DNA from 2 places in the Streptomyces sp. S063 genome. Region 2 is predicted to be linked to the other one. Evidence: predicted binding sites of a transcription regulator. Region 2 holds the regulator's gene; the other holds the start of a gene.
The links. The regulator HspR, encoded in region 2, represses chaperone genes until heat shock. The targets are predictions, from matches to a motif close to TTGAGNNNNNNNNNCTCAA.

Region 1 (15,921 bases), 1.3 Mb from region 2:
GCCTTCGCCTCGGGCTTGGCGGGCGCGGCGGCGGGCTTCGCGGCCGCGGGCTTCGCCGGGGCCGGGGCGGTCTTCGCCGGAGCCGCCGGGGCGGCCTTCGCCGGGGCCGGCTGCGCGGGGGCGGCCGGAGCGGCGGCGGGCGCGGCCTTCGCCGGAGCCGGAGAGGCCGCGGGCTCGGTCACCGGAGCCCCCGAGGCCCCGGGAGCGGGCTTGTCCGCCGTGCCGGCGGTACCCGGCTTGTAGTCGGCGAAGAAGTCCCACCAGGCGCGATCGACCGAACTGGGATCCTGGAGGTACTGCTGGTAGATCTCGTCGACGAGCCATTCGTTGGCGCCGAAAGCCGCGGCCGGGTTGGTGCCCGGGCTGGCTTGGTCGGTCGAGACGCTTGAGTTACTGGGGGACTGAGACGACACGGCGGCAACCGCCCTCTTCCGCTTCACAAGGTGATGGACAGCGGAAATCAAGGCTACGCCCCCCGAACCGTTCCTTGCAGGCCGGGCCGGTGCTTCGTCGTGCACATCACATCGAAGGGCGGGTTTCGGCGCAGGAAATGGCGGGAAACAAGCGAGGTTCCACTGCACTTCGGGTACGCAGGACCGTGGATACGGTCCTGCGACCGTATCCCCTTGAGGCCCCCTACGGGCAGGACACGGATGAACGTGCCCTTCCGGTTCGACCCTATGTCAACGAGACCGTCAACCGTGCTGCTCGGGGATTCCCGGGAGGGTGACCTGGATCCGGCAGCCCCGTACGGATTCGGCCACCCTGATCCGGCCGCCGTGCAGATCGACCGCCCAACGGGCGATGGCGAGCCCCAGGCCCGTACCGCCGTCGCTGCCCGGACCGTGCGGGGAGGGCGCCTGGCCCCGGTTGAAACGCTCGAACACCCGGTGCCGCTCCGCCTCCGGGATGCCGGGCCCCTCGTCCATGACTTCCAGCTCCAGCGACTCGGGGTGGGCCCCGCGCCGCGCCAGCACCGTCACCCGGCCGTGCGGCGGGCTGTGCTTGACCGCGTTGTCGATGAGGTTCGCGACCACTTGGTGCAGCCGCTCGGCGTCCGCGTGCGCGGTCAGCTCCGGCGGCGAGACGTCCAGATGCAGATGGACGTCCGTACGGGAGTGATTGCCCGAACCCGACGACAGGCGTCGCTGCGAGGCGGCGAGATTGGCCTCCTTCAGTACGCCCGACAGATACGGCCAGACCTCGAAACGGCGTGCCTTGAGTGCGACGACCCCGTTGTCCAGGCGCGACAGGTCCAGCAGCGTCTCGACCAGCCGGCCGAGCCGTTCCGTCTGCCTCAACGCCGTGCGCATCGTCTCCGGATCGGCGGCGGACACCCCGTCCACCACGTTCTCCAGTACGGCTCTCAGCGCCGCGATGGGCGTGCGCAGCTCATGGCTGACATTGGCGACCAGCTCTTTTCGATGCCGGTCCTCCGCCTCCAGATCGTCCGCCATGCGGTTGATCGTCTGCGCCAGGTCGCCCAGCTCGTCCCGCCGCCCGGCGCCGCTCACCCGGCGCGTGTAGTCGCCGTGCGAGATCGACCGGGCCACCGCTCTCATCTCGTCCAGGGGTGCGGTCAGACCGTGCGCCACGAACTGGGTGATCAGCAGCGTGGCGATGACCGAGAACACCGTGATGAAGCGGAACTCCGTACGGGTCCGCAGTGCGACGATCAGCAGGCCCGTGGTGATGAACACCGAGACCACGACGAGCGTGCCGAGCTTGGCCTTGATGGAGAAGGGCCGCAGTCCGGACCCTGGCCGGGTCATGGCGCCGGAGTCTCCAGGGCGTATCCCACGCCGTGCACCGTACGGATCCGCTCCGCGCCGATCTTCCGGCGCAGCGCCTTGATGTGGCTGTCGACCGTGCGGGTGCCCGAGGCGTCCGCCCAGTCCCACACCTCGGCCAGCAGCTGCTCCCGGGAGAGCACCGCGCGCGGGGTGTTGGCGAGGCAGACCAGCAGGTCGAACTCGGTCGGCGTGAGGTGGACGTCCTCGGCGCGCACCCGGACCCGGCGCTGCGCGTGGTCGATCTCCAGCTCACCCAGGCGCAGTATCCCGCTGCGCGGGGTGACGGCGGCCAGCGCGGCCCGCTCCACCCGGCGCAGCAGCACGTGCACCCGGGCGGCCAGCTCCCGCATCGAGAACGGCTTGGTCATGTAGTCGTCGGCGCCGACCCCGAGCCCGACCAGCATGTCGGTCTCGTCGTCGCGTGCGGTGAGCATCAGCACCGGCACCGGGCGCGCCGCCTGCACCCGGCGGCAGACCTCCAGGCCGTCGAAGCCCGGGAGCATGATGTCGAGCACCATCAGATCGGGCTGCCAGGCCTCGGCCGCGTCCACGGCCGCGGGGCCGTCCAGCGCGGTCTGCACCAGGAAGCCCTCCGCCCGCAGCCGGGCGGAAATGGCGTCGACGATCGTGGCGTCGTCCTCGACCACCAGCACCCGGCGCTGAGCCCCCGGGGTGGCCGCGACGCCGTTGTGGGTGGTGTGTGTCTGTTCCATCGCCCCGCCCCTGCCCGTTCTCGCGGGAGCCATTCCCCCGGAGGCACGGTCTTCGCTCGTGGTTTTCGTGGGTGATCCCGTGTGCCGGTCAGCAGCGTAAAGGCAGCAGAGGGCTCCCGGCTACGCAGGGTGTTGCCCCGGGGCGACGAGTTCGGGCCGGGCGGGGCCGCCGGATCGTCTGCCTTGTGCCGGTTGACCCGTGCCACCGCCGGGCCACGCATACCGGGAGGGGGGTTCAGCCGGCCCGGAGTGCGAGATGGACCACGTCGGGCACACCTCGGGCAACGGCCACTTCTTCCGTCCGAACCCCGCTGAACCCGGCATTCCGCAATGCCTGTTCGAAGGCGGGCGAGGGCTGCGCGGACCAGACGGCGAGCACGCCGCCCGGGGTCAACCGGTCGTGGCAGTGCGCCAGACCGGCGGGCGAGTAGAGGCTTTCGTTGCCCTCCGTGACCGTCCAGTCGGGACCGTTGTCGATGTCCAGGCAGAGCGCGTCGTAACGCTCCGTGGTGGTACGGAGGTGGGTCACCAGGTCCGTGTGCAGGATCCCGGCCCTGGGGTCGGCCAGCGCCGGTCCGGAGATCCGGTCCAGCGGCCCGTCCCGGTGCCAGTCCACGATCGCCTGCTCCCGCTCCACGACCGTGATCCGCCCCCAGCGCTCCTCCTCGGCGGCCCGCACCAGGGAGAAGCCGACGCCCAGGCCGCCGATGAGCACCGACGGGCCGGTCCGGCCGGCGGGCAGCGCGGCCAGCGCGGCGTCGATCAGCAGCCGCTCGGAGCGCCCGTCGGAGGTGTCCATCAGGAAGCAGCCGTTGGCGATGATCTCGAAGTGCTCCCCGCGCTCACGCAGGACGACCTCGCCGAAGGGGCCGTCACGGCGGTCGAGCACGACGGGGGCGCCGGCGGCGCGCACGGGCGGCGCCTCCGTCGGTTCGGGGGCGGGCCAGGTGGATGTCGCGGACATGGGGGCGGCTCTCCGGTATCCGGTCGTGGCGGTCGGTGCCCGTCCATCCTCCCCGCCGCGCGGGGCGAGGGCCAGCGCCTTCCCGTATCGGGCAGGGGAACAACCGCCCGCTGCGGATCGCTCCCGTACGAGGAGGGGTGCCCTGGTGCCGGGGGTGCGGCGGGCGGCGGGGCGGGCTGATCGCTCAGAGCGAACATCGATCGGGGAACAATCAGCGACTCACAACCATTGAGTCCACATAGCTCAACTTGCCTGCCGAAGGGGAGATCATGACTAACGAGTCCCAGGCGTTCACACCGATCGACCTGCCCGTGCTGCCGCTCGACGACGAGGTCGTCCTGCCCGGCATGGTGGTGCCGCTGGACCTGTCCGACACCGAGGTGCGCGCCGCCGTCGAGGCCGCGCAGGCCGCAGCCCGCCCCGGCGGTGGCAAGCCCCAGGTGCTGCTGGTCCCGCGGATCGACGGCACGTACACGGGGACCGGTGTCCTCGGCACCGTCGAGCAGGTCGGACGCCTGTCGGACGGCGACCCGGGCGCCCTCATCCGGGCCCGCGACCGGGTCCGCATCGGAGCCGGGACCAGCGGTCCCGGCCGGGCGCTCTGGGTCGAGGGGACCGTGCTGGAGACCGCCGCCCCCGACCCGCTGCCCGGATCCGTCGCCGAGCTGGTCAAGGAGTACAAGGCGCTCGCCACCAGCTGGCTGAAGAAGCGCGGCGCCTGGCAGGTCGTGGACCGCATCCAGCAGATCGACGACGTCTCCGCGCTCGCCGACAACTCCGGATACTCACCGTTCCTCTCCACCGCCCAGAAGGTCCAGCTCCTGGAGACCGCGGACCCGGTCGCCCGGCTGAAGCTCGCCATCCAGTGGCTGAGCGAGCACCTCGCCGAACAGGACGTCGCCGAGTCCATCGCCAAGGACGTCCAGGACGGCGTCGACAAGCAGCAGCGCGAATTCCTGCTGCGCCGCCAGCTGGACGCCGTGCGCAAGGAGCTCGCCGAGCTCAACGGCGACCCGGAGGGCGAGTCCGACGACTACCGGGCCCGCGTCGAGGCCGCCGAACTGCCCGAGCACGTCCGCGAGGCCGCGCTCAAGGAGGTCGAGAAGCTGGAGCGGTCCAGCGACCAGTCGCCCGAGGGCTCCTGGATCCGCACCTGGCTGGACACCGTCCTCGAACTGCCCTGGACCGAGCGCACCGAGGACGCCTACGACATCCGCGGCGCCCAGGAGGTCCTGGACGCCGAGCACGCCGGCCTCGCCGACGTGAAGGAACGCATCACGGAGTACCTGGCGGTGCGCAAGAGGCGCGCCGACCGCGGCCTCGGTGTCGTCGGCGGCCGTCGTGGCGGTGCGGTCCTCGCCCTCGTCGGGCCGCCCGGCGTCGGCAAGACCTCGCTCGGCGAGTCCGTCGCGCACGCCATGGGCCGCAAGTTCGTCCGCGTCGCGCTCGGCGGGGTCCGGGACGAGGCGGAGATCCGGGGCCACCGGCGTACGTACGTCGGCGCGCTCCCCGGCCGGATCGTGCGGGCCATCAAGGAGGCCGGCTCGATGAACCCGGTCGTCCTGCTCGACGAGATCGACAAGGTCGGCTCCGACTTCCGGGGCGACCCGGCCGCCGCCCTCCTCGAAGTCCTCGACCCGGCGCAGAACCACACCTTCCGCGACCACTACCTGGAGGTCGAGCTCGACCTCAGCGACGTGGTCTTCCTGGCCACCGCCAACGTCCTCGAAGCCATCCCGGAGGCCCTGCTCGACCGCATGGAGCTGGTTCGCCTCGACGGTTACACCGAGGACGAGAAGGTCGTCATCGCCCGGGACCACCTGGTCCCGCGCCAGCTGGAGCGGGCCGGTCTGGAGAAGGACGAGGTGGCCCTGGAGGAGTCGGCGCTGCGCAAGCTGGCCGGCGAGTACACCCGCGAGGCGGGCGTACGGAATCTGGAGCGGGCGGTCGCCCGGCTGCTGCGCAAGGTCGCGGCCCAGCACGAACTGGGCGACCGCGAGCTGCCGTTCACGGTGACCGAAGCGGATCTGCGCGGCCTGATCGGGCGCCCGCACCACGTGCCCGAGTCCGCCCAGGACCCGGCCGAGCGCCGCACCGCGGTGCCGGGTGTGGCCACCGGGCTCGCGGTGACCGGGGCGGGCGGCGACGTCCTCTTCGTCGAGGCGTCCCTCGCCGACCCGGAGACCGGGGCGTCCGGACTGACCCTGACCGGTCAGCTCGGGGACGTCATGAAGGAGTCGGCGCAGATCGCGCTGAGCTTCCTGCGGTCGCACGGCGCCGAGCTGGAGCTGCCGGTCGCGGACCTCAAGGACCGGGGCGTGCACGTCCACTTCCCGGCGGGCGCGGTCCCCAAGGACGGCCCCAGCGCCGGCATCACGCTGACGACCGCGCTGGCCTCGCTGCTCTCCGGACGCCTCGTCCGTACGGATGTGGCGATGACCGGTGAGGTGTCGCTGACCGGGCGGGTCCTGCCGATCGGCGGAGTCAAGCAGAAGCTGCTGGCCGCGCACCGGGCGGGCATCACGACCGTGGTGATCCCCCAGCGCAACGAGGCCGACCTGGACGACGTCCCGGCCGAGGTGCTGGAGAAGCTGGACGTCCACCCGGTCACCGACGTCCGCCAGGTGCTGGAGATCGCCCTCGCGCCGGCCACGGCCCGGGCGGAGGAGAGGATCCCGGCGGCGGCTGCCTGACCGCGCCGTACGACGGCCCGATGGCCCGGACGGCCCGCTCTCCGCTACGGCGGACGGCGGGCCGTTCCGCGTGTCCGGGCCGTGGCCCACGGGCCTGGTCTCCCGGGGCCCGCGGCTCAGGGGCGGTAGATCGTGCCCGGCTGCGGCTCGGCGGGGGCCATCAGCTCCGGGACGGTCACGAAGGTGTAGCCGTCCTTCTGGAGCGCGTCGACGATCCCGGGCACGGCGGGCACGGTGCCCTTGTAGATGTCGTGCAGCAGGATGACGCCGTCCTTGCTCGCCTGGTCCAGGATCCGCTTCTTGATCAGCGCGGAGTCGTTCGTCGAGTAGTCCTTGGCCGTGGCGCTCCACAGCACCTGGGAGAGCCCGAGATCCTTGCTGATCTCCGAGACCGTGTCGTCGGTGCGGCCCTGCGGCGGACGCATCAGCCGGGGCTTCTTGCCGGTGATCTTCTCGATGGCCAGCTGGGTCTTCTCCAGTTCGGCCCGTATCTCGTCCGGCTTCTGGTCGGTCAGGACCTTGTGCGTCCACGTGTGGTTGGCGACCTCGTGGCCCTCGTCCTCGATGCGCTGCACCACGTCGGGGTGCTTGACGACGTGGTGCTTGCCCAGCAGGAAGAAGGTGGCGTGCACCTTCTTCTCCTTGAGGATGTCCAGCAGCTCCGGCGTGTCCTCGCCCGGGCCCGCGTCGAAGGTCAGGGCTATGCACTTGGCCTTGCGGCAGTCGACCGGACCGAACTCGCCCTTGGCGTCGGCAGCCGCCTCCCCGCGTGCCGAACCGGGCGCGGTCGTCTCCATCGAGCAGCCGCTCAACGTCAGTGTGAGCGCCGTCACCAGCACCGCGGCCAACCTCATGCCGGGCAACGGCATCTTTCCGGGCACGACACACCACTCCTCTGCGCGGGAAAATCCGCACAGACGTGCGGTACGGCGATGAGTATACAGAGTGTGTATACATCGAGTGCATAGCGGGGCCGGGGTGGCCGCGGACCCCGGATCGGGTCCGGGTCGCCGCGGTCGGCCCGCTCCTGCGAAATACTGGCCGAGCTGCGGCGATGACCGGTCGCGGCGGAAGCTTTCATCGGCAGGGAACCGTACGAGGGGTACTGACGTGCGCGGAGACGACAGCGAGCCGGAGCCGGGCGCGTCCGGCGTGAGCGGCGTGGACCGCGCATTCCTGGCGCTGGAGCGTGAGCTGGCCGTGTTCCTGCGCCGGGCGCGCGCCAGCTCGGGCGAGATGGCCCGGGAGGTCCACCCCGAACTGGAGCCCGCCGCCTACGGTCTGCTCGTCCGTCTGGAGGCGGCGGGCCGGCAGCGGGCCACTGAACTGGCCGCCTACTTCGGTGTCGGCAAGGCCACCATGAGCCGCCAGTTGCACTCCTTGGAGAACCTCGGCCTGGTGGCCCGCGAACCCGATCCGGCCGACGGGCGCGCCTGGCTCGTCCACCTCACCGAGGACGGTCTGGCCCGCTTCCGCAGCGTCCGGGACGCCCGCCGTGGCCGCTATGTGAGCAAACTGGCCGACTGGGACCGGGCGGAAGTCGCCGAGCTGGCCCGGCTCCTGCACCAGCTGAACGCCCGCGCGGAGAGCTGACCCGGCCCCGGACCGCCGGTCAGACCAGCTCGACCAGGAGCGCGGTCGCGTCGTCGTGCGTCTTGCCGCGCCCCAGCCGTACGCGCCCGGCCGCCGCGTCGGCCTCCTCCAGCTCCCGCACCCGGTCGATCAGATCCTGGGGCCCCGCCTTCCGCAGCAGCCCCAGCGTGTCCGCCCAGTCGCCCTCGCCGAACATCTCCGTCCAGCGTGCCGCGCCGTCCGTGAGCGCGGCCAGCGCCCGGACGTCCGTCGCCGAGACGCTGCCGGTCACCGCGCGCGAGGCCACGGCGGGATCGGCGGCGGCCGTGAAGAAGCCGCCCTCCTTGTTGCGCACCGTGGCGTCGGCGATCTCGTTCGAGGCGAGCGATCCCGGCGGCAACCGCGTCAGCCGGTCGTCCAGGACCGCGCGGACCGCGCCGTCGGAGGACTCCAGCAACAGGACCGAGTCGGACAGCACCAGGTACTCGATCGCGCGTTCGTCCCACCGCGCCAGGGCCACCGTCGCCTGAGGCGTACGCACGTGAGAAAGGTCACAAGTGGCCCGATGGGCTTCCGCCGTACGGGAGATGGCCGCGGCCAGGATCTCGGCCAGGGGCACATCAGGGCGGGAATGGGACAGTTCCACCAGCGCGCCGCCCAGCCGCGCGGTGAACCACGGGACCGTGTGCACACAACCGTCATCCCCGCGCGGCGGGGTGACGCCGTCGAGCAGCACCAGCACGCCACCCTGGCCGGATGCGGGAAGAGTCCCGGAGACCCAGTCCTCGTTGGGGCGTTCGGGACTGCCGGGGGCGGTGGCGAGTTCGATGCGCATACCGCCAGTCTGCACGAGCCCTTCACCATCCCCGCACGTGGCCGAAGATGGCCTGTACCAGCAGGTCAACGCGGGCGCACCCGCCGGAAGGGAGAGCTCCGGGGAGCGTGCGGGCGGGCATCTTGCCAAAGGCGGAGCGGAAGTTCCACCCCGCGGTCCACGCATGGTCAGGAGCGCGATGGGGGAGACTTGTTCGCCAACTCCGGAGTGATGTTCACTCCTTCGAGTGGCGGAGCGGTTGATGCGCGCCCCCCTCTCTCATAAGCGCTGGAATGGTCGGAAGCCGTACCAGGAGCGGGGCGCCCTTCCATGTGACCGTGCGTCACCTCTGCTTCAAGGGTGGACGAGTCAAGATTGCGAGCACCGGTGCAGAAGAAGCGGCCGCGGAGCAAGGGCACGACGCGCGACGGTTCCGGGGCGACGCCTCCGGCACCCGGTGCGGACAAGCGGACCGTGCGGGTGCGCAGCCGACTGGTCGCCGGGGTCGCGGTCGTCGGCGTCATCGTCGTGGCGGCGGGCACCCCCGCCGTGCTCGGCGCCTCCGCCGACCTCACCGAGTCGCAGCGGCTGGTCACCCTCGCCGAGCTGAACCAGCAGGCAGTCACCCTCGGGCACTCCCTCGCCGACGAGCGTGACGCCGTCACCGCGTACATCGCCGCCGGCCGGGCCGAGGAGGGCGACGGCGGCGCGGGCGCGAAGAACCGCACCGCCCGCACCACCCGAGTCGACCAGCAGATCGACGAGATCCACGAGGCGGCCTCCGCCGCCCTGCGCCGGGACCTCTCGACGGTCCCCTCCCTGCGCCGTACGGCGCTGACCGGCAAGGGCTCCGCCCTGGAGGCGCACCGGGCGTACTCCGACCTCATCGCCAAGCTGCACGGCATCGCCGCCGAACTGGCGGAGAAGACCCCGCCGCGCGCCGCCGACGCCACCCGGGCCCCGCTGACCCTCGGCGGCGCCTCCGAACAGGCCTCCGCCACCCGTGGGCTCCTCCTCGCCGCGCTCGCCGTGCCGAGCCCCGAGCCGACGGCCCCGCAGACAGACCCCTTCACCGGGCTGCCCGTGCAGACCCAGGACGAGGGCGCCACCCGCGCCGACCGCGACCGCGACGCGCTGAGCGCCGCCGCCCAGCAGGCCCGGGTACGGGAGCTGGCCGCGCTCGCCGACTTCGACCAGGCGGCGGACCCGGAGGCCCGCGACAAGCTCTCCGCCACCGTCACCGGCCCCGAGGTCAACGACGCGGAGAAGTACCTCACCCGCCTCACCGACCGTCCCGAGCTGTCGGAGGCGGAGCGCGGGGTCAGCCCGCAGAAGCTGGAGGCCGCGCTCTCCGCCCGCGTCGACCGGATGCGCAGCGTCGAGTCCGCCCTGACCACCGGCCAGGTCCAGCACCTGGAGGGGCTGCGCGACGACGACGTCACCGCCCTCGAACTGGCCATCGCCCTGCTCGGCGGCTGCTTCCTGCTCGCCGTCGGCGTCTCCACCGCCGTCGCCCGCACCCTCACCCAGCCGCTCGCCGTCCTGCGCATCGGCGCCGCGCGCCTGGCCGAGGACCCTTCGAGCGCCGAACCGGTCCGCTACACCGGCCGCAACGACGAGTTCGCCCAGGTCGTCCGGTCGATGAACGCCCTCCACGGCCGGCTCGCCGAGCTCCACCAGGACCTCGGCGGACGCGTCGAGAGCCTCACGGCCGAGCGGTCCGGCCTGATCAAGAGCCGGGAATCCCTGGCCGAGCAGCGGACCGAACTCCAGGAGCGGACCGCCGAGCTGGCCACCCAGCTGGGACAGCTGAAGAACACGGTCCACCACACCTTCGTCAACCTCTCGCTGCGCACCCTCGGCCTCGTCGAGAGGCAGCTCGGCGTCATCGAGGGCCTGGAGGAGCGCGAGCAGGACCCGGAGCGCCTGGCCACCCTCTTCAAGCTCGACCACATGGCCACGGTCATGCGCCGCCACAGCGAGAACATGCTCGTCCTCGCGGGCGCCGAGCACGGCCACGGCCACGCCGGGCCGATCCCGCTGGTGGACGTGGCGCGCGCCGCCGTCAGCGAGATCGAGCGGTACGAGCGGGTCACCATCCAGTCCCTGCCGCCGCACGCCCAGATCGCCGGGTTCGCCGCCGACGACCTCAGCCATCTGCTGGCGGAACTCCTGGAGAACGCCACCTCCTTCTCCCCGCCGGACTCCCATGTCGAGCTGTCCGGCTGGCTGCTGGAGAGCGGCGAGGTGATGCTCTCCGTGTCGGACGAGGGCATCGGCATGTCGACGGTCCGGATGGACGAGCTGAATGCCAGGCTGGCGGACCCGGCCTCGTTCGAGGTCGGTGAGCAGAATGCCGACGGCGCCGGACTCGGTCTCCAGGTGACGTCGCTGCTGGCCGCCCGGCACGGGGTGCGGGTCCAGTTGCGCGAGCAGAAGGGGAGTGGAGTGACGGCCGTCGTCGTCCTGCCGCAGGCCCTGCTGCCCAAGACGCTGCCCGCCGCCACCCCGCCCGCCGTGCAACTGCCCGGTGACGGGCCCACGCTCAACCTCCCGGGCTCGGTGGCGGAAGCCAACTCCAACGCCCTGCCCAGCCGTTCGCCGCAGCCGGCCGCGCCGTCCGAGCCGGCCGGCGACGCGGAGAACACCCCCGCGGCGCCCGCCGACGCCGAGCCCGGCCCGGCCGACGCCGACCCGATGATCGCCGCCGCCGAGCGGACGATCCGCGAGAACGCCGCCGCCTCCGAGAGCGCCGACGAGAGCCCGGAAGCCACTGACGTACCGCCGCGGGAAGAGGCGCAGGACGTCCAGCAGCCGGTCACGGAAGCCGAGTCCGCAGCCGAGACGGATGCGGAATCGAATGCGGAAACCGACGTCGAGAGCGACGTCGAGACCGACTCCGAGATCACGCTCCAGGTCCGGCTGCCGAAGCCGCCCCCCGTGCCGGTGGCCCCGGCCGAGCAGGCCGACCCGGCGGCCCCCGCGACCGCCGACCCGTACGCCATCGGCCCCGACCGCCACGAACGCCCGGCCGAGACCGGACCCGGCGACCAGGACCCGGACGGGCCCGCGTTCCGCCCCGCGCCCCACGCCGAGGCGTCCGGAGCGCCCGGAGAAGCCGGGGTGCCCGACGCTCCCGCCGAGACCGTTCCCGGCCCGCGCCGCCCCGAGGGCGGCCGAGTCACCGACAAGGGTCTGCCCAAGCGCACCCCCAAGGTGGTCCGGCCCGACTCGACCCCCGCCCCCGGCCGCACCGGCAGCCTCGACCGGGACGCCCTGCGCCGCCGGCTCGGCAGCTTCCACCAGGCCGCCAAGGAGGGCCGGCGCGACGTCGAGGCGGAGATCGCCGAGACCGGCAGCATCGCCGTCGCCGGGCCCGGGGGCGTATCCGTGGGACGTACGGGGCACGAGAGCACGACCGCACACGTCACGAGCGCCGCACAGGACACAGGGAACGAAGAGACGGGGGACACAGTCGAGGAGGCACGCAGTTGACTGCGCCCAGCACATTCGGGCTGAGTACCGAGGCCCGGAACCTTCACTGGTTGCTGAGCAATCTCGTGGAGGAGGTGCCAGGGGTCCACTCGGTCACCGTCGTCTCGTCCGACGGGCTGATGCTGCTCTCCTCCGACCCCGGCCATCACGAGGCGAAGGCCGCCGGGCCGTCGGACGGCCCCAAGGGATCCAGCGCCGACCTGGCCACGATCGTCTCCGGCATCGGTTCGCTGACCGTCGGAGCCGCGAAGCTGATGGACGGCGGCGGCGTGAAACAGACGATGGTCGCCATGGACGAGGGCAGCGTCTTCGTCATGTCGATCAGCGACGGCTCCCTCCTCGGCGTCCACGCCACCCCGGACTGCGACATGAGCGTCGTCGCGTACCACATGGCCCTCTTCGTCGGCCGGGCCGGACACGTCCTCACCCCCGAACTCCGCAGCGAGCTGCGCAAATCGATGGAGAGCGCCCTGTGACCACCGCCGCAGCGGAACCCGCCCCCCGGCTCCCCGTGCGCGGGGCCGACAAGCGACCCGCCCGGGTCCGCCCGTACTCCCTCACCGGCGGCCGCACCCGGTTCGGGCACGTCCTGCTGGTCGAGACGTTCGTCGCCGCCCTCGAAGCACCCGAGGAGCGCCGCGAACTCACCAACGGCAACCTCGCCTCGCGGGTCATGCCGGAGCTCCAGGCCATCGTCGAAATCTGCCGCCGCATGCGTACGGTCGCGGAGATCTCGGCCCTGCTCAAGATGCCGCTCGGAGTCGTCCGGGTGCTGCTCAGCGACCTGGCCGACCAAGGAAAGATCCGCGTGTACGGAACCGGTCACGGCACCGGCCAGCCCGACCGCGCACTGCTCGAAAGGGTGCTCAATGGACTTCGCCGTCTCTGAGGCGCCGCTCTTCGCCCCGCGTCAGCCGGGCTCCCGGGAGGACCGGCCGTCGCGACCCCAGGACCAGGCCGAGGAGTCCCTCCAGGCCTGGCAGCTCGACCACACCCGTGCCCCCACCGCCACCAAGATCGTGGTGGCGGGCGGATTCGGCGTCGGCAAGACGACGTTCGTCGGCTCGGTCTCCGAGATCACACCGCTCCAGACCGAAGCGCTGATGACCCAGGCCAGCGAGGAGACCGACGACCTCTCCGCGACGCCCGAAAAGACCACCACCACCGTGGCGATGGACTTCGGCCGGCTCACGCTGGAGGACGACCTCGTCCTGTACGTCTTCGGCACCCCCGGCCAGCAGCGCTTCTGGTTCATGTGGGACGACCTGGTGCGCGGGGCGATCGGCGCGGTCGTCCTCGCCGACACCCGGCGACTGGAGGACTGCTTCCCGGCGCTCGACTACTTCGAGAGCTGCAATCTTCCCTACATCGTGGCGGTCAACCACTTCGAGGGGACGCCCGGTTACGCGGCGGAGGACGTCAGGGAGGCCCTGACCGTACCGCCGCAGGTGCCGATAGTGATCATGGACGCGCGTAACAGGATCACCGTCGTCGAGTCACTGCTGGCCCTCGTGGGTCATGCTCTCGACGTCACCCCCGCCTGACGCCTCGAATCAGAAACGACGGAGCACGGAGAGCCGCGATGCGGAAGATACTCATAGTCGGAGCCGGTCAGTCCGGGCTCCAGCTGGCCCTGGGGCTGCAGTCCAGAGGCTACGAAGTCACCCTGATGTCCAACCGCACCGCCGACGAGATCCGCTCCGGCCGGGTCATGTCGACGCAGTGCATGTTCCACACCGCGCTCCAGCACGAGCGGGACTACCAGCTGAACTTCTGGGAGTCCCAGGCCCCGAAGATCGAGGGACTCGGCGTCTCCGTCGCCGCCCCGGACTCCTCCCGCGCCATCGACTGGGTCGGCAAGCTGGACGGGTACGCCCAGTCCGTCGACCAGCGCGTGAAGATGGCCGGCTGGATGGAGACCTTCGCCCAGCGCGGCGGGCAGCTCGTCATCCACGGGGCGGCCGTCTCCGACCTGGACTACTTCTCCCGCACCTACGACCTCGTGATGGTCTCGGCGGGCAAGGGCGAGCTGGTCTCCATGTTCGGCCGCGACGCGGCCCGTTCCCCGTTCGACGCCCCGCAGCGCGCACTGGCCGTCGCCTACGTCCACGGCATGGGCCCGCGCCCGGAGCACCCGGAGTTCGACGCGGTCCGCTGCAACCTGGTGCCGGGAGTCGGCGAACTGTTCGTCATGCCGACGCTCACCACCTCCGGCCGCGCCGACATCCTCTTCTGGGAGGGCATCCCGGGCGGACCGCTCGACGCCTTCCAGGGCATCAAGGACCCCTCCGAGCACCTGGCGAAGACGCTGGAGCTGATGGAGAAGTTCACTCCGTGGGAGTACGCCCGCGCCACCAAGGTCGAGCTGACCGACGCCAACGGCACCCTCGCCGGCCGCTACGCCCCCACGGTCCGCAAGCCGATCGGACGGCTGCCCGGCGGCGGCCTGGTCCTCGGCGTCGCGGACGTCGTCGTGGCCAACGACCCGATCACCGGCCAGGGCTCCAACTCGGCGTCCAAATGCGCCAACTCCTACCTGGACTCGATCATCGAGCACGGCGACAAGGAGTTCGACGCGGCGTGGATGCAGTCCACGTTCGACCGTTACTGGGAGACCGCGCAGCATGTCACCAAGTGGACCAACGCCATGCTCGGCGTCCCGCCGGAGCACGTGCTGAACCTGATCGGCGCCGCCGGTCAGCTCCAGCCGGTCGCGAACCGCTTCGCCAACGGGTTCAACAACCCGGCGGACTTCGAGAACTTCTTCTACGAGCCCGAGAAGACGAACGCCTACCTGGCCTCGGTCGCCGGGGCCTGAGCGCCCCGATCACCGCTTCGGCGGCCGGTCCCGCACCGCCGGTCCGGCCGCCGATCCGTTCCCGCGGGCTGCCGACGGCCTACGAGGCGTCGGGCGCCGCGTCCGTGCCGTACCCCGTGTCCGCGCCGTCGCGTGCGCCCTCGGGCAGCTCCGGACGGGTGTACGTGGACAGCGGGGTGCCGCCGGGGTCGGGGCGTACGGCCCCCAGCAGCGGGTTCGACGCCAGCGGTGACACCTTGACCTTCGCGCCGGGGCGGGGCGCCTGCACCACCAGGCCGTCGCCGATGTACAGCGCCACATGGGTGGCCTTCGGGAAGTAGATCACCAGGTCGCCGGGGCGCAGCGCGGAGACCGGCACCCTCGGGAGCTGCTTCCACTGCTCCTGCGAGGTGCGCGGGATCGTCCGCCCCGCCGCCGACCAGGCCCGGGAGGTGAGCCCGGAGCAGTCGAAGGAGTCGGGGCCCTCGGCTCCCCACACGTACGGCTTGCCGATCTGCCGGACCGCGTACGCCACCGCCGCGCCGCCCTGCCGGGTGGGCGGCCGGGTGGAGCTGAGGGCCCCGGAGGCCACCAGCTCCCGCTGGGCCTTGTCCACCCCCCGCTGTTCGAGACCGGCGAGCTGCGCGATCTGCTCCTCGGAGAGCGTGGCCAGCAGCCCTTCGACCTCCCTGAGCTTGCCGTTCACGGCGTCGCGCTGCTTCTTCTGCCGTGCGGCCAGCTTCTTCTGCTGGTCCAGCGCCTTGCGGGAGGCGGCGGCCAGCCGGTCGGCCCGCCGGGTTGCGTCGGTGAGCCGGTCCACCGTCGCCGCGCGGTTCGCCGCGAGCCGCCCCACGACATGGCTCTGGTCCAGGGCCCGCTGGGGATCGTGCGCCAGCAGCAGCCGGAGGTACGCGGAGAACTCCGTACGCCCCTGGTACTGCTCCCGGGCCAGCCGCCCGGCGTCCCCGCGGCTGACCTCCAGCGCGGCCCGCGCCTTCGCCAGGTCCGCGTTCACCTTCTTCAGCTGGGCGGTGCGCTGCTTCAGCTTCTCGGCGGTGGCGTTGTAGGTCTCGCTCGCCT
Region 2 (15,921 bases):
CCTTGGCCAGCTCGGTCTTGCCGACACCGGTCGGGCCCAGGAAGAGGAACGACCCGGTGGGCCGGTCGGGATCGGCGATGCCTGCCCTGGTCCGGCGTACGGCGTCGGAGACGGCCTGCACGGCCTCGGTCTGCCCGATCAGCCGCTTGCCCAGCTCGGACTCCATGCGCAGCAGCTTCTGGGTCTCGCCCTCCAGCAGCCGCCCGGCCGGGATACCGGTCCAGGCGCCGACGACGTCCGCGATGTCGTCCGGCCCGACCTCCTCCTTGACCATGGTGTCCTTGTCCTTGGACGCCTCCTGCTCGGCCTCGGCGGCCTCCTCCAACTCCCGCTCCAGCCCCGGGATCTCCCCGTAGAGCAGCTTGGAGGCGGCGTCGAAGTCGCCGTCGCGCTGGGCGCGTTCGGCCTGACCGCGCAGCTCGTCGAGGCGCTCCTTGAGCTCACCGACCCGGTTGAGGCCCTGCTTCTCCTTCTCCCAGCGGGCGTTGAGGCCGCGCAGCTCCTCCTCCTTGTCGGCGAGATCGCGGCGCAGCTTCGCCAGGCGCTCCTTGGAGGCGGCGTCGCTCTCGTTCTTCAGCGCCAGCTCCTCCATCCTCAACCGGTCGACGGAGCGCTGGAGTTCGTCGATCTCCAGCGGCGAGGAGTCGATCTCCATCCGGAGCCGGGACGCGGCCTCGTCGACCAGGTCGATGGCCTTGTCGGGGAGGAAGCGGGAGGTGATGTAGCGGTCGGAGAGGGTGGCGGCGGCCACCAGTGCCGAGTCGGCGATCTGGACCTTGTGGTGGGCCTCGTACCGGCCCTTGAGACCGCGCAGGATCGCGATGGTGTCCTCGACGGACGGCTCGGCGACCAGGACCTGCTGGAAGCGGCGCTCCAGGGCGGGGTCCTTCTCGATGCGCTCGCGGTATTCGTCGAGCGTGGTCGCGCCGACCATGCGCAGCTCGCCGCGGGCCAGCATCGGCTTGAGCATGTTGCCCGCGTCCATGGCGGAGTCGCCGCCCGCGCCGGCGCCGACGACGGTGTGCAGCTCGTCGATGAACGTGATGATCCGGCCGTCGCTCTCCTTGATCTCGGAGAGGACGGTCTTCAGCCGCTCCTCGAACTCGCCGCGGTACTTCGCGCCCGCGACCATCGCCCCGAGGTCCAGCGACACGAGCCGCTTGTCCTTGAGGCTCTCCGGCACATCGCCCTTGACGATGCGCTGGGCGAGCCCCTCGACGACGGCGGTCTTGCCGACGCCGGGCTCACCGATGAGCACGGGGTTGTTCTTCGTCCGGCGCGACAGCACCTGCACGACGCGGCGGATCTCCTGGTCGCGGCCGATGACCGGATCCAGCTTGCCCTCGCGCGCGGCGGCCGTGAAGTCGGTGCCGAACTTCTCCAGGGCCTTGTACTGGCCCTCCGGGTCGGGTGTGGTCACCCGGCGCCCTCCCCTGCTCGTCTCGAACGCGGCCAGCAGCTTCTTGGCGCCGGCCCCTTGTCCGTCGAGGATCTCACCGGCCCGGCCGCCCTTCGCGGCGACGCCGATGAGCAGATGCTCGGTGGAGATGTAGTCGTCGCCCAGCTCCTCGGCCCGCTGGGCCGCGTCCTGGATGACGGCGAGCAGCTCGCGGTTGGGCTGCGGCGGGGCGACGGTGGATCCGGTGACGCTGGGCAGCCCGCCGAGCAGCCGCTCGGTCTCGCCGCGTACCAGCGCCAGGTCGGCCTCGACGGCGGCGAGCAGATCGACGATGTTCTCGTTGTCCTGCCCCTCCAGCAGCGCGAGCAGCAGGTGCCCCGGGGTCAGGTCGGGGTGCCCGTCCTTCACGGCCCGGTTGGTGGCCGCGTTGATCGCGTCGCGGCTCTTGTTGGTCAGCTCGGCGTCCACGTGTGGTTACTCCTCCTCGCAGCTGGGGTCAGGGGTACAGCCCGCATTGACGTAATCAACGTGCACAAAGTTGAGTCTATTCCACTCAAGGCGATGATCGCACGCGCCGCGGGCGCCCGGCGAGGGCTCTCGTACGCTGCCCCCATGGCAGACGTACGCAATCCCTCCCCCGAATACGTCGCGTTCTGGCGCGAGAGCCACCTGTCCACACTGACGACCCCCCGCCCGGACGGCACGCCGCACGTGGTCCCGGTGTGCGTGACGTACGACCCGGAGGCGGGGGTGGCACGCGTGATCACCGACGGGGGCAGCCGCAAGGTGGCCCACATCCGCGCGGCCGGCCCGGACGGGGCACGCGTGGCCGTCTGCCAGATCGACCGGGCCCGCTGGGCGACCCTGGAGGGCCGCGCGGTCATCCGCACCGAACCGGAGGCCGTCAGGGACGCGGAGGCCCGCCACGAGGAGCGCTACGGCCGTCCGCCGCGGATCAACCCGACGCGGGTCGTCATCGAGATCACCCTCGACCGGGCGCTCGGCAGGGCCTGAGACCGTTCGTCGCGGCCGGCCGCGTTCCCGGGCCCGGGCCCGGGCCCGGGACAGCACAACGGCGCCACCGTGTTCAGGTCACGGTGGCGCCGCTGTGTGGGGGAAGCGCCTGGAGCGACAGGTGACGACGGGGGAATCGCTCAGGCACTGCGGGGGGTGGCGGAAAGGGGTTCTGCGTCGAACAGCTCGTGGTCGCGCTGGTCGAGATTGACGAAGATCATGCCGTACCTGACGGCACAGCGAACCGGCTGCGGCGCACCGCGGGGCCGACGGAGACAGCGATAGGCGCGGACGTCCTCGTCCTCTTCCATCACCACGACAATCGGCTCTCCGAACAGGGTGACCATCAACGAGTCGCCACGGCGGGGGAGGGCCGTGAGCAGATCGATGAAATGCCACCCTGAGCGATAGGCGGTTGCCATCTCGCGCCGGAAGGTGCGGTCGTCCGGCGGGGTGCTCATGCGCGGGCTCCATCCGACGAAGCGGCGCCCGACGGCGCACCGAGCGCCGCTTCCGTTCCCGTCGCCTTCGCAGGCATCAGATCCCAAGCCAGGTCTGGAGGCGGAGCCGCCAGCGCATGCGCACCGGCCGCACCGTTGGTCACGCCGCCCTCAACGAGGTCAAGAACACTCAGCGCCCCGGTCGTCACCCCGACGGAGAGGGCAACAGCAAGCACCGAGCGAAGCGTTTTGTAACTCATGATGGGCTTCGTCCTTACTTCCAAGGTTTCCTCTCCCCCGCAAACAAGACGATGGCCCATCCAGGCACGTCAATGCCACAGAACCGATGCATCATGTTCCTGCTGATTCATGTTCCTGGGGGTGGAGAATTGACCACAGAAAGAACTAAAGCGACACATCCCCACGCGGTAAGCGCCATGTGCGACGAGGGGGCGCGGCTCTACGCCAGTGCGCTGAGCGTGGGCAAGATAGCTCGTGTCGAGACGGAGGACGCTCCCTGCCTGCTGGAGTTCGCCCTGCTGCACCCCGATCCCGACGATCCCACCTGGCTCCGACCGGTGCCACCTTCGGCAGCGCTGACGCAGCGGCTTCACCCGATCGAGCGAGAGATACAGGAGCGCAGACGCCTCTCGGTCGAGCTCGCCGAAGCATTCGAACCCTTCATGGCCATCAGTGCGCAGGTGCCGCCGACGACGCACGCCATCACGGTTCTCGAAGGCATCGGCCGCATCAACGCGTCGATAGAGCTCGCCCTGGCCGAGTGCCGCTCGGAGGTCCTGACGATTCAACCCGGCGGCGGGCGCAGCGAGAACGCGCTGACCATCGCCATGGAGCGCGGCAAGATGCTCACGGCACGCGGCGTCGGCATGCGCACTCTGTATCAGCACACCGTTCGGCACAGCCACGGAACTCTCAGCTATGCCGCTCAGATGGCGGAGAGCAAGGTCGAGATCCGAACGCTCGAAGAACTCATAGAGCGACTCATGATCTTCGACAACACCGTCGCCTTCATCCCGGCCACGGACGATCGAACCGTAGCCCTGGAACTGCGGCACCCCGGCATCGTGGAGTACCTCGCCAAAGTCTTCGAGCAGCTCTGGCACCGTGCGGTGCCCCTTCAGGAACAGATTCCGTACGACTCCAAGTCGGACGGGATTTCCGGCGTACGGCATTCCATCGCGAAGCTCCTCGTCGAAGGCCACGTCGACGAGGCGATCGCCCGACGCCTCGGCATGAACGTACGGACCTGCCGTTCGCACATCGCCAAGCTCAGCGTCGCGCTGGGGAGCAACAGCCGTGCCCAACTCGGCTACCTGATCGCACGATCAGGAATCCTGGAATCCGACCCCGACCATGCGGTGCCCCCCGGCGCCGGGGCGTGACCGCACACGGGGGAGAGCACGGCCGCGCCCAGGTGAGCCGGGGGAAGTTCCCCGCTCCCCCGACACCCGCACAGCCCCCTGTGCCACCAGTCGCACCCGCCTCGGCGCCCTCCTCGTCCGCTCGGGCTTCTCCGAAACACCGAACTCCCCCGCCACCTGCGAGAATTCCGTACGTCAGCCCTGACCGACCTGACGAACACCCCGCGCGAGCGAAGGACCACGAAGCCCGGATGACCGACACCACCCCCGCACCCGCCCCCCTGCCCGCCACCGTCGAGGACGACCGCCACGGGGACATACGCGTCGAACTCGTCGGCGAGCAGCGCGAGACGCTCGTCGTGAGCGGCGAGGGGATACCCCGCGTCGTCCTCACCCGCGCCCCCGGCACCGAGGTGGACGACCACATCCTCATCGGCACCCGCGACCCCCGCCGGCTCACGCTCACCGTGGACGGCCGGGACGCCGCGATCAAGCCCGGGAAGGGGAAGCTCCGCCGCCGCACCTACCGGGTCGACGTCCGCTGCGCGGGCACCGCCTACCGGCTCGTGCCCGACTCGATCCCGAGCAGCCGGCTGACCCGGAACGGCAAGCGCATCGGGGACTTCTCCTCGGTCGGCGGCGACCGGCGGGTGATCGCGGAGTGGCGGGACGGGGCCGTCGTCGAGCCGGCCGACGCGGCGATCGGCTACGCCCTGGCCGCGGCCTTCGGCACCGGCGGACAGCCCATGTGGATGATGGCGATCGAAGCGGTCAGCGAGTTCCTGCCGTAGGCCCACGCCCCCGGGCACGCGAAACACTCCCCCGGACACGCCGAAGGGGCCGGAGGGCGTTCAACCGCCGCTCTCCCGGCCCCTTCGTGCGAAAGGCTTCTACTCCGTAGGCCGCTTCGGCTTCGGCCGCCACACCACCAGCGCGCCCGTCTGCTGCACGTCCTGGTACGGCACCAGGTCCCGCCGGTACGAGGCGTGCACCTGGGCCTCGCGCTGCTGCATGGCGACCGCCGCACCGTCCACCGCCGCCGAGAGCTCGGCGACGCGCTGCTGGAGCGCGGCCACCTGGTTCTCCAACTCGATGATCCGCTTGATGCCCGCGAGGTTGATGCCCTCGTCCTGCGACAGCTGCTGCACGGTGCGCAGCAGCTCGATGTCGCGGGCCGAGTAGCGCCGGCCGCGCCCGGCCGTGCGGTCCGGGGAGACCAGGCCGAGCCGGTCGTACTGGCGCAGTGTCTGCGGGTGGAGCCCCGAGAGCTGGGCCGCGATCGAGATCACGTACACCGGGGTCTCATCGGTCAGCTGGTACGGATTGCGTCGACGGCCGTCCATCTCAAGCTCCCTTCGCGGCCTGGAACAGTTCCGCCCGCGGGTCCTCGTCCGCGGTCGCCTTCCGGTAGGCCTCCAGGGCGTCCCTGGCCTCCTGGCCCAGGTCCCTGGGGACCGCGACCTCCACGGTGACCAGCAGATCGCCGCGGGTGCCGTCCTTGCGCACCGCGCCCTTGCCCCGGGCGCGCATCGTACGCCCGTTGGGGGTACCGGCGGGAAGCTTCAGCGTGACCGGCGGTCCGCCGAGCGTGGGGACCTTGATGTCGCCGCCGAGCGTCGCCTCCGGGTAGGTGACGGGCACGGTGACCGTGAGGTTGTCGCCCTTGCGGCCGAAGACCGGGTGGGCGTCGACGTGGACGACGACGTACAGGTCGCCGGCCGGACCGCCGCGTTCGCCCGCGCCGCCCTTGCCGCGCAGCCGGATCCGCTGGCCGTCGGAGACGCCCGCCGGAATCCGCACCTGCATGGTGCGCGCCGACTTCGCCCGGCCGCTGCCCTTGCAGACGTCGCAGGGGTCCTGGGCGATGAGGCCCCGGCCCTTGCAGTCCACACAGGGATCGGTGAGCGAGAAGCCGCCGCCGCTGCCGCGCGAGACCTGCCCGGTGCCGACACAGGTCGGGCAGACCCGGGGGGTGCCGTTCTTGTCGCCGGTGCCGGAACACGCCTTGCAGGGCGCCTGGCTGGACATCCGCAGCGGGACCGTGGCCCCGTCGACCGCCTCGGTGAAGCTGAGCGTCACCTCGGACTCGATGTCCTGGCCGCGCTTGGGCTGGACTCGGGTGCCCGTTCCGCCGCGGTTGAACAGCCCGCCGAAGACGTCGCCGAGACCGCCCCCGCCGAAGCCGCCGCCCGCGCCGCCCTGTCCGCCACCCGGGGCGCCGCCGCCGAAGAGGTCGCCCAGGTCGAAGTTGAAGTTGCCGCCCGCACCACCGGGGCCGGGCCGGAAGCCGCCGTTGCCGAAGAGGGCGCGCGCCTCGTCGTACTCCTTGCGCTTCTTGGGGTCACCGAGGACGTCGTTCGCCTCGGAGATCTCCTTGAAGCGCTCCTCCGCCTTGGCGTCGTTCTTGTTGGCGTCCGGGTGGAACTCGCGGGCGAGCTTCCGGTACGCCTTCTTGACCTCGGCGTCGGTGGCGTCCTTGGGGACGCCGAGGACCTTGTAGTAGTCCTTCTCGACGAAGTCCTTCGTGCTCATCGACGTCCCTCCTTCCGGACGATCGGCCGAGCGGCCGGCCCGTGGGCCGGCCGCCGGGCCGGTCGGTGTGCACCGCGGTGATCAGACGTCTTCCCGTCAGACCTCCTCGGTGCCACCGCTCTCCTCGTCGTCTGCCTTCTTCTCTTCCTTCGCCGCGGCGGGCGTGGCGCCCGGCTGCGGCTCGGCGACGGCCACCCGCGCGGGGCGGATGGTGCGCTCGCCGATGCGATACCCCGGCTGAAGGATCGCCACGCAGGTCGTCTCGGTGACGTCCGGCGCGTAGCTGTGCATCAGGGCCTCGTGGATCGTCGGGTCGAAGGGCTCGCCCTCCTTGCCGAACTGCTGGAGGCCCAGCTTCGCGACGACGGTCTCCATCGATTCGGCCACCGACTTGAAGCCGCCGACCAGCTCGCCGTGTTCCCGCGCGCGGCCGACGTCGTCGAGCACGGGCAGGAGCTCGGACAGGAGGTTCGCGACGGCGATCTCCTTGACCGTGACCCGGTCCCGCTCGACGCGGCGGCGGTAGTTCTGGTACTCGGCCTGGAGCCGCTGGAGATCCGCGGTGCGCTCGTTCAGCGCCGTACGGACCTGGTCCAGCTGCGCCGTCAGACCGACGCTCTCATCGGTGTCCCCGGCCGGGGCCGCCGCCTCCTCCTCGGAGGGCGCGGCAGCCTTCGGCTCGGCGTCATCAGGGGTGGCGCCGGAGGGGACGTCGGGCTTCTCCTCGAAGCCCGGAGTCTCCTCGGTCACGCCGCACCGCCCTTGGTGTCCTTCTCGTCGTCCACGATCTCGGCGTCGACGACATCGTCATCGGCCTTGCCCTGGGCGTCGCCCGGGGCCTCGGCGCCCGGGGCCGCACCCTCGGCCTGGGCGTTGGCGTACATCGCCTGGCCCAGCTTCTGGGAGACGGCGGCGACCTTCTCGGTGGCCGTGCGGATCTCGGCGGTGTCCTCGCCCTTGAGCTTCTCCTTCAGCTCCTCGACCGCGGTCTCCACCTCCGTCTTGACGTCGGCGGGGACCTTGTCCTCGTTGTCCTTGAGGAACTTCTCCGTCTGGTAGACGAGCTGCTCGCCCTGGTTGCGCGACTCGGCGGCCTCGCGGCGGGCGTGGTCCTCCTCCGCGTACTTCTCGGCCTCTTCGCGCATCCGGTTGACCTCGTCCTTCGGCAGCGAGGAGCCGCCGGTGACGGTCATCTTCTGCTCCTTGCCGGTGCCGAGGTCCTTGGCGGCGACGTGCATGATGCCGTTGGCGTCGATGTCGAAGGCGACCTCGATCTGCGGGACACCGCGCGGGGCCGGCGGCAGACCGGTCAGCTCGAACATCCCGAGCTTCTTGTTGTACGCCGCGATCTCGCGCTCACCCTGGTAGACCTGGATCTGCACGGACGGCTGGTTGTCCTCGGCCGTCGTGAAGATCTCGGAACGCTTGGTCGGGATCGTGGTGTTGCGCTCGATGAGCTTGGTCATGATCCCTCCCTTGGTCTCGATGCCGAGGGACAGCGGGGTGACGTCGAGGAGCAGGACGTCCTTGACCTCGCCCTTGAGGACACCGGCCTGGAGCGAGGCGCCGATGGCGACGACCTCGTCCGGGTTCACACCCTTGTTGGCCTCCTGGCCGCCGGTCAGCTCCTTGACGAGCTCGGCGACGGCGGGCATACGGGTGGAGCCACCGACGAGAACGACGTGGTCGATCTCGGAGAGCTGGATGCCCGCGTCCTTGATGACGTTGTGGAACGGGGTCTTGCAGCGGTCCAGGAGGTCTGCGGTCAGCTGCTGGAACTGCGAGCGCGTGAGCTTCTCGTCCAGGTGCAGCGGGCCCTCGGCGGACGCCGTGATGTAGGGCAGGTTGATCGTGGTCTCGGTCGAGGACGAGAGCTCGATCTTCGCCTTCTCCGCGGCCTCGCGGAGACGCTGGAGAGCCATCTTGTCCTTGGACAGGTCCACGCCGTGCCCGTTGGCGAACTGCTTCACCAGGTAGTCCACGACACGCTGGTCCCAGTCGTCACCACCGAGGTGGTTGTCACCGTTGGTGGCCTTCACCTCGACGACGCCGTCGCCGATCTCCAGGAGGGACACGTCGAAGGTGCCGCCACCGAGGTCGAAGACGAGGATCGTCTGGTCGTCCTTGTCCAGGCCGTACGCCAGGGCGGCGGCGGTCGGCTCGTTGACGATGCGCAGGACGTTCAGGCCCGCGATCTCGCCGGCCTCCTTCGTCGCCTGACGCTCGGAGTCGTTGAAGTACGCCGGAACGGTGATGACCGCGTCCGTGACCTTCTCGCCCAGGTAGGACTCGGCGTCGCGCTTCAGCTTCTGCAGGATGAAGGCGCTCATCTGCTGCGGGTTGAAGCTCTTGCCGTCGAGGTCGATCTTCCAGTCCGTGCCCATGTGGCGCTTGACGGAGCGGATGGTCCTGTCGACGTTCGTGACCGCCTGGCGCTTGGCGACCTCGCCGACGAGCACCTCGCCGTTCTTCGCGAAGGCGACGACGGACGGCGTGGTCCTGGCGCCTTCGGCGTTGGTGATGACGGTGGGCTCGCCGCCTTCGAGAACGCTGACGACGGAGTTAGTCGTGCCCAGGTCGATGCCGACCGCACGTGCCATTTCAATTCCTCCAACGGATTACTTGAGTGGATCTGACTCAAGAATGCATGACGCCCGCCCATGAGTCAACAGACCTGAGTCGGACCCACTCAACTTAAGTGCTACACGGAGCTTACGTAGAACTTATCCACGCCGACCCGTCCGCCACGCCACCGCACCGGCGCACGCCACACCCCTCGCGCACCACCCGACCCACCGTCCCACCATGGGATCGTTCTGTCACAAATTGCCGCGAGACGGCCACAACCGTCACCGACCGGCAGGTTTCCGTGTGGATCGTCTTTCCGGGTGGGTCGCCACCCACCCGAACCCCATCGAACCTCGAACCCCGGGCGGGCGCGATGCAGAACACGAGGAAGCGGCACGTACGACAGGCGAGACAGGAGAGCCGGCGGACGGCACCTGCCGGGCGGCCGCACTCACCCGCGTACGCGACCGAGTCCGGCACCGCGCGGGGCCACTTCCCCTCCCGCCCCGCCGCACGCCTGGCGGGCGCAACCGACCGGATGCGGCGGCTCGCGGACCGCGCCCTCCCCCGTACGACGGCCGAACGCGCCCTGGACGTGGCGCTCGGGGCCACGCTGCTCGCCCTGACCTACCCGGCGGTCGCCGTGGCCGCGCTCGTCCTGACCGCGCGGCGCACCCCGGGCGGCGCCTGGACCAGCCGGCCCCGGGCGGGGCTGGGCGGACGGGTCTTCGAGCTGCGCACCCTGCGCACCCGCAGGCTCCGCCTCGACCTGTTCTCCCGGCTGCCGCACGTCGTACGCGGCGATCTCGCCCTGGTCGGCCCCGCCCCGCTGGCCCCCGGCGACCCCCGGGTGACCGGACCCGGCGCCCGGCGGTGGCGGCAGGAACTGCGGCCCGGCCTGACGGGTCTGGCACAGGTGCGCGCCCGCTCCGGCATGCCGTGGGACGACCCCGCCCTGCTGGACCAGCACTACGCAGAGCACCATGGAGTGGTGCTCGACCTGGCGATCCTCGCCGAAGCCGCCCGCAGCCCTCTGCGGGGCCGGCTCCGGAAGGCCCGCCGAACCAAGGCACACCTGAGCGACGCAGATCACCGCCCGCCCGCCTGCAGGAGGGTGGACTAAGTGGATAGTGTCAGCACAGACTAATTAAGTTACTGCTTAGTAGTAGCGGGCAGTATCACGCAACCAACCGGATCCCGCTCTCGCAGGCCCGAGGAGCCCCACTCATGCAACTCGCCGCGATCATCGTGTCGCTGGTGCTGACGGTCGTCGGCGTTGCGCTCGTCGCCCGAGCCGTCGCGCAGATCTACCGCTTCGTCCGCCTCGGACAGGCGGTACCGGCAGGCAGCCGCACCGACGACCCCAAGCAGCGGACGATCACCTTGATCAAGGAGTTCGTCGGCCATACCCGCATGAACCGCTGGGGAATCGTGGGCGTCGCCCACTGGTTCGTCGCGGTCGGCTTCCTGACCCTGGGCCTGACGATCGTCACGGCGTACGGCCAGCTGTTCAAGGCCGACTGGGTGCTGCCGTACATCGGCACCTTCCTGCCGTACGAGGTGTACATCGAGTTCATCGCGCTCGGCACGACCCTCGGCATCCTCGTCCTGATCGCGATCCGCCAGCTGAACCTGCCCTCGCGGGCGGGCCGCAAGTCGCGCTTCACCGGCTCCAAGATGGGCCAGGCGTACTTCGTCGAGGCGATCATCCTGATCATCGGCGCCGCGATCATGGTGCTCCGCGGTCTGGAGGGCGCCCTCCACCACGTGGACGGCTACGGCCCCGCGTACTTCGCCTCGTACCCCCTGGTCCTGGCCTTCGAGGGGCTGAGCGTCGAGACGCTGCAGAACCTGGTCTACCTCTTCGCGATGATCAAGCTCGGCACGACGATGATCTGGGCGATCACCGTCGGCCTCAACACCAACATGGGTGTGGCCTGGCACCGCTTCCTCGGCTTCCCGAACATCTGGTTCAAGCGGAACGCCGACGGCGAGGTCGCGCTCGGCGCGCTCCAGCCGATGACGACGGCGGGCAAGGAGATCGACTGGGAGGACCCGGCCGAGGACGCGGTCTTCGGCGTCTCCCAGGTCGAGCAGTTCTCCTGGAAGGGCATCCTGGACTTCTCCACCTGCACCGAGTGCGGCCGCTGCCAGTCGCAGTGCCCCGCCTGGAACACCGGCAAGCCCCTCTCGCCGAAGCTCCTGATCATGTCGCTGCGCGACCACGCGCACGCCAAGGCCCCCTACCTCCTGGCAGGCGGCGGCAAGACCATGGAGGGCGAGGAGAAGGCCACCGAGGAACAGCTCAAGGGCGTCCCCGCCTCCGCCCTCGCCGAGGCCGAGCGCCCGCTGATCGGCACCGCCGAGGAGAACGGGGTCATCGACCCGGACGTCCTGTGGTCCTGCACCACCTGCGGCGCCTGCGTCGAGCAGTGCCCGGTCGACATCGAGCACATCGACCACATCGTCGACATGCGCCGCTACCAGGTCATGATCGAGTCCGCGTTCCCGTCCGAGGCGGGCACCATGCTCAAGAACCTGGAGAAGAAGGGCAACCCCTGGGGCCTGGCCAAGAAGGCCCGCGTGGAGTGGACCAAGGAGGTCGACTTCGAGGTCCCGATCGTCGGCAAGGACGTCGAGGACCTCACCGAGGTCGACTACCTCTACTGGGTCGGCTGCGCCGGCGCCCTGGAGGACCGGGCCAAGAAGACCACCAAGGCCTTCGCGGAACTCCTGCACATGGCCGGCGTCAAGTTCGCGATCATGGGCGGCGACGAGAAGTGCACCGGCGACTCCGCCCGCCGCCTGGGCAACGAGCCGCTCTTCCAGCAGCTCGGCCAGGAGAACGTGGCCATGCTGAACATGGCCTACGGCGAGGACGACGAAGACGAGACGACGAAGAAGCCCAAGTCGTCCAAGAAGATCGTCGCGACCTGCCCGCACTGCTTCAACACCATCGCCAACGAGTACCCGCAGCTCGGCGGCGAGTACGAGGTCATCCACCACACCCAGCTGCTCCAGCACCTCATCGACGAGGGCAAGCTGATCCCGGTCACCCCGGTCGAGGGCCTGATCACCTACCACGACCCGTGCTACCTGGGCCGGCACAACAAGATCTACACCCCGCCGCGCGAGATCATCGCGAAGGTCCCGGGCCTGCGGAACGAGGAGATGCACCGCCACAAGGAACGCGGCTTCTGCTGCGGCGCCGGCGGCGCCCGGATGTGGATGGAGGAGCGGATCGGCAAGCGCATCAACACCGAGCGCGTCGACGAAGCCCTCGCCCTCAACCCCGACATCGTCTCCACCGCCTGCCCGTTCTGCCTCGTCATGCTCACCGACTCGGTCAACGGCAAGAAGAACGACGGCCAGGCCAAGGAGTCCATCCAGGTCGTGGACGTCTCGCAGCTCCTGCTGGAGTCCGTGAAGACGCCCATCGACCCGACCGGCGAGCCGGGGCCGGTGGACGCACCGGAGCCGGAACCGGCACAGTGACGTAACGCATCGGCGCGATGAGCGGCCGGACCTGCCTCGGGGGCAGGACCGGCCGCTTCTTCGTGTCCGGGGCCTCGACGGCCCGGGGCGACGTGACGACCGCCGCAGAGGAACTGTGAACTCGGACATGTACGCGACGACGCGACTGGAGCATCATGTGCCCCGGAGAAGCCCACCAGGGCCCCCGGAACACCGCCCCGGCACCGACGGGGCGGCCTAGGCAGCCCGAACACCGAACGAGGCCACCGTGCGCCCACGCACCCGCACCGAGCACCCGCAGGCAGCGGTCACCCGCAGGGTGACGGCCTCCCTGGCCGTGGGCTGCACGGCCCTGCTGCTGGCGCTCACAGCCTGTACGGGCCCGTCCTCCGCCTCCGACGGCAAGAACGGCGACACCCCGCCCCCGGCGCAGGCACGGACCCGGGCGGAGACGGCGAGCGCCCCCGTCCCCCGCGGCACCGGCAGCCGTGTCCCGTACGACTTCAACGGCGACGGCCACCGCGACCTGGTCATCGACGACCTGGTGAAGGCCCCCGAGAACAGCCACGGCGACGACGCGGGCATCGGCATCGTGTACGGCTCCGAGGACCGCGACCGCCCCCTGGACCCGGCCACCCGGCAACTGCTGAGCGCCCGGGCGAACGCGGCGAAGTCCGGCGACACCCTGCCCGCCGCGTTCGACTCCGAGGCCGCCTGCGACCTGGACAGGGACGGCTTCACCGACCTGATCGTCTCGACCGACCCGCCGTACAACGGCATCGGCGCCCCGCCCGTACCGCTCCAGATCCTCTTCGGCTCCCCGCAGGGCCTGACGGGCAAGGCGGTCACCGTACGCATCCCGCAGCAGGCCCGGTTCGGCAACGAGTGGCCCGAGCAGCCGGTCTGCGGCGACTTCGACGGCGACGGCAGGGCCGACCTCGCGGTCACCGCCAGCGCCGGCCAGGTCACCTTCCTGCACGGCCCCTTCACCCGCGCCGGAGCCCCGCGCAGCGCGGAACTGCTGCCCGACGGCGGCCCGTACCTCTACGCCCCCGAGCCCCGGACCGACACCAACAAGGACGGTTACGACGACCTCGTCGCCGCCGCCCGCCCGCACGCCCCCGGACAGGCGGGCAAGGGCACCCTCCTCCTCGGCTCCGCGAAGGGCCCGGCGGGCCCGGGCAGCGCGTACGCGTTCGTCGCGGAGGACCTCCCCACCGCACCGCTGAAGACGTCGGGCACCACCCGCACGACGCTCCTGAACCACGGCGACTACGACGGCGACGAGAGGCCGGACACGGTGGTGCGGACGTACCGGGGCGAGCGCCAGGACCTGATCGCGCTCTACCCGGCGGGTACCACGGACGAGCCCGTCGTCACCTTCTCCACAACGTTGTTCCTCCCCTGAACTCCCCCTCCGGGGGCCCGGGGTGCGGCCCCTAGGGGATGTCACAGCTCGGCCGCAATGGCCCCCCGGTTGCCCCGGCCCCCGCTCCCCGCCCCCGGGGACCAGGTACGTTCGACGGGTGGCTGGATTCAGGATCGGACGCGGCCGGGACAACCGCACCCCGCAACAACCGCAGCAGCAGCGGCAGCAGCCGTACGGAGGGCAGGCACCACAGCCGCCGTACGGTGCTCAGCCGTGGCCGACGGCAGGAGGCCCGGGCAACGGCGCGGCGCCACCGCCGTACGGCCCGCCGCAGGGCGCCCCGTACAACGCGGGCGGCTACGCCCCGCAGGGCCACGGCGGCCATCCCGGTCACGGGGGTGGCGGCCAGGGCGAGCCGGAGTACTTCGGCGACCCGTACACAGCCCCCGCGCCCCACGACCCGTACGCGAACAACCCGGGCCACACGCAGGCGTTCCGCGTCGACGAGGACCCGTACGGCGACGGCAACACCTACCGTGCCGGTGCCGCCCCCGCCCAGCCGGCGGGCCCGCGGCTGCGCTGGAAGGAGCTGCTGAGCGGCATCGTGATGCGCCCGGGGCCGACGTTCTGGCAGATGCGGGACTACCCGGTCTGGGGCCCGGCGCTGATCGTCACGTTCCTCTACGGTCTGCTGGCGCTCTTCGGCTTCGACCAGGCGCGCGAAGAAGCGATCAACGCGACGATCTCGACGGCCATCCCGTACGTCCTGTTCACCGGCGTCGGCTTCGTCATCGGCGGCCTGGTCCTCGGCGCGGTGACCCACACCCTGGCCCGCCAGCTCGGCGGCACGGGCTCGTGGCAGCCGACGGTGGGCCTGTCGATGCTGATCATGTCGATGACGGACGCCCCGCGCCTGCTCTTCGCCCTCTTCCTCGGCGGCGAGAACTCCCTGGTCCAGATCGTGGGCTGGCTGACCTGGCTGGCGGCGGGCGCACTGTTCACGTCGATGGTGAGCAAGTCGCACGACCTGCCGTGGCCGAAGGCGCTGGGAGCGTCGGCGATCCAGCTGATCGCGCTGCTGTCGATCATCAAGCTGGGCACGATCTGAGCGAGTGGCGCGCAGGAAGGCCCCAGGACGCTTCCGCGTTCCGGGGCCTTCCGCACAGGTCCTGACGGGCCCTACGCGTCGAGAACCTGCCCGTCCCGCCGAACGACGGGCTTCTCGACCGACCAGGGGAAGTTGATCCACTGGTCGGTCTTCTTCCACACGTACTCGCACTTCACGAGGGAGTGGGACTTCTCGTAGATGACGGCGCTGCGAACCTCGGCGACATGGTCGACACAGAAGTCATGGACGAGCTTGAGCGTCTTGCCCGTGTCGGCGACGTCATCAGCGATCAGAACCTTCTTGTCGGAGAAGTCGATCGCGTTGGGGACGGGCGCCAGCATGACGGGCATTTCCAGGGTGGTGCCGACCCCGGTGTAGAACTCCACGTTGACGAGGTGGATGTTCTTGCAGTCGAGGGCGTAGGCGAGCCCACCGGCGACGAAGACCCCACCGCGAGCGATGCTCAGCACCACATCGGGCTCGTACCCGTCATCGGCAACGGCCTGGGCGAGCTCGCGCACCGCCCGCCCGAAGCCCTCGTAGGTAAGGTTTTCCCGCACGTCAGCAGCCATGGTCGATCACACCTGGGTCCGATGGAAGTTCTGGAAGGACCGCGAAGCCGTCGGCCCCCGCTG

Region 1: lon (endopeptidase La) is a predicted target of HspR. The motif match lies at 3,699-3,717, and genes of this name have one in related genera.

What each region holds. Positions count from the first base shown of each region.
Region 1 is NZ_CP021707.1:5,299,840-5,315,760, forward strand. Features, by position in the region: gene CCZ36_RS24635 (multifunctional oxoglutarate decarboxylase/oxoglutarate dehydrogenase thiamine pyrophosphate-binding subunit/dihydrolipoyllysine-residue succinyltransferase subunit) at 1-413, opposite strand, end outside; gene CCZ36_RS24640 (HAMP domain-containing sensor histidine kinase) at 696-1,772, opposite strand; gene CCZ36_RS24645 (response regulator transcription factor) at 1,769-2,506, opposite strand; gene CCZ36_RS24650 (spermidine synthase) at 2,742-3,470, opposite strand; gene lon (endopeptidase La) at 3,740-6,163, shown strand; gene CCZ36_RS24660 (polysaccharide deacetylase family protein) at 6,280-7,032, opposite strand; gene CCZ36_RS24665 (MarR family winged helix-turn-helix transcriptional regulator) at 7,274-7,756, shown strand; gene CCZ36_RS24670 (protein phosphatase 2C domain-containing protein) at 7,776-8,570, opposite strand; gene CCZ36_RS24675 (sensor histidine kinase) at 8,937-12,044, shown strand; gene CCZ36_RS24680 (roadblock/LC7 domain-containing protein) at 12,041-12,520, shown strand; gene CCZ36_RS24685 (DUF742 domain-containing protein) at 12,517-12,933, shown strand; gene CCZ36_RS24690 (GTP-binding protein) at 12,914-13,588, shown strand; gene CCZ36_RS24695 (styrene monooxygenase/indole monooxygenase family protein) at 13,627-14,862, shown strand; gene CCZ36_RS24700 (C40 family peptidase) at 14,942-15,921, opposite strand, start outside.
Region 2 is NZ_CP021707.1:4,038,088-4,054,008, reverse strand. Features, by position in the region: gene clpB (ATP-dependent chaperone ClpB) at 1-1,867, opposite strand, end outside; gene CCZ36_RS18665 (pyridoxamine 5'-phosphate oxidase family protein) at 2,012-2,413, shown strand; gene CCZ36_RS18660 (hypothetical protein) at 2,554-2,874, opposite strand; gene CCZ36_RS18650 (helix-turn-helix transcriptional regulator) at 3,291-4,256, shown strand; gene CCZ36_RS18640 (hypothetical protein) at 4,487-5,026, shown strand; gene CCZ36_RS18635 (heat shock protein transcriptional repressor HspR) at 5,126-5,578, opposite strand; gene dnaJ (molecular chaperone DnaJ) at 5,580-6,767, opposite strand; gene grpE (nucleotide exchange factor GrpE) at 6,864-7,517, opposite strand; gene dnaK (molecular chaperone DnaK) at 7,514-9,367, opposite strand; gene CCZ36_RS18615 (sugar transferase) at 9,709-10,458, shown strand; gene CCZ36_RS18610 ((Fe-S)-binding protein) at 10,563-12,830, shown strand; gene CCZ36_RS18605 (FG-GAP repeat domain-containing protein) at 13,078-14,217, shown strand; gene CCZ36_RS18600 (Yip1 family protein) at 14,336-15,286, shown strand; gene CCZ36_RS18595 (phosphoribosyltransferase) at 15,358-15,858, opposite strand; gene dcd (dCTP deaminase) at 15,865-15,921, opposite strand, start outside.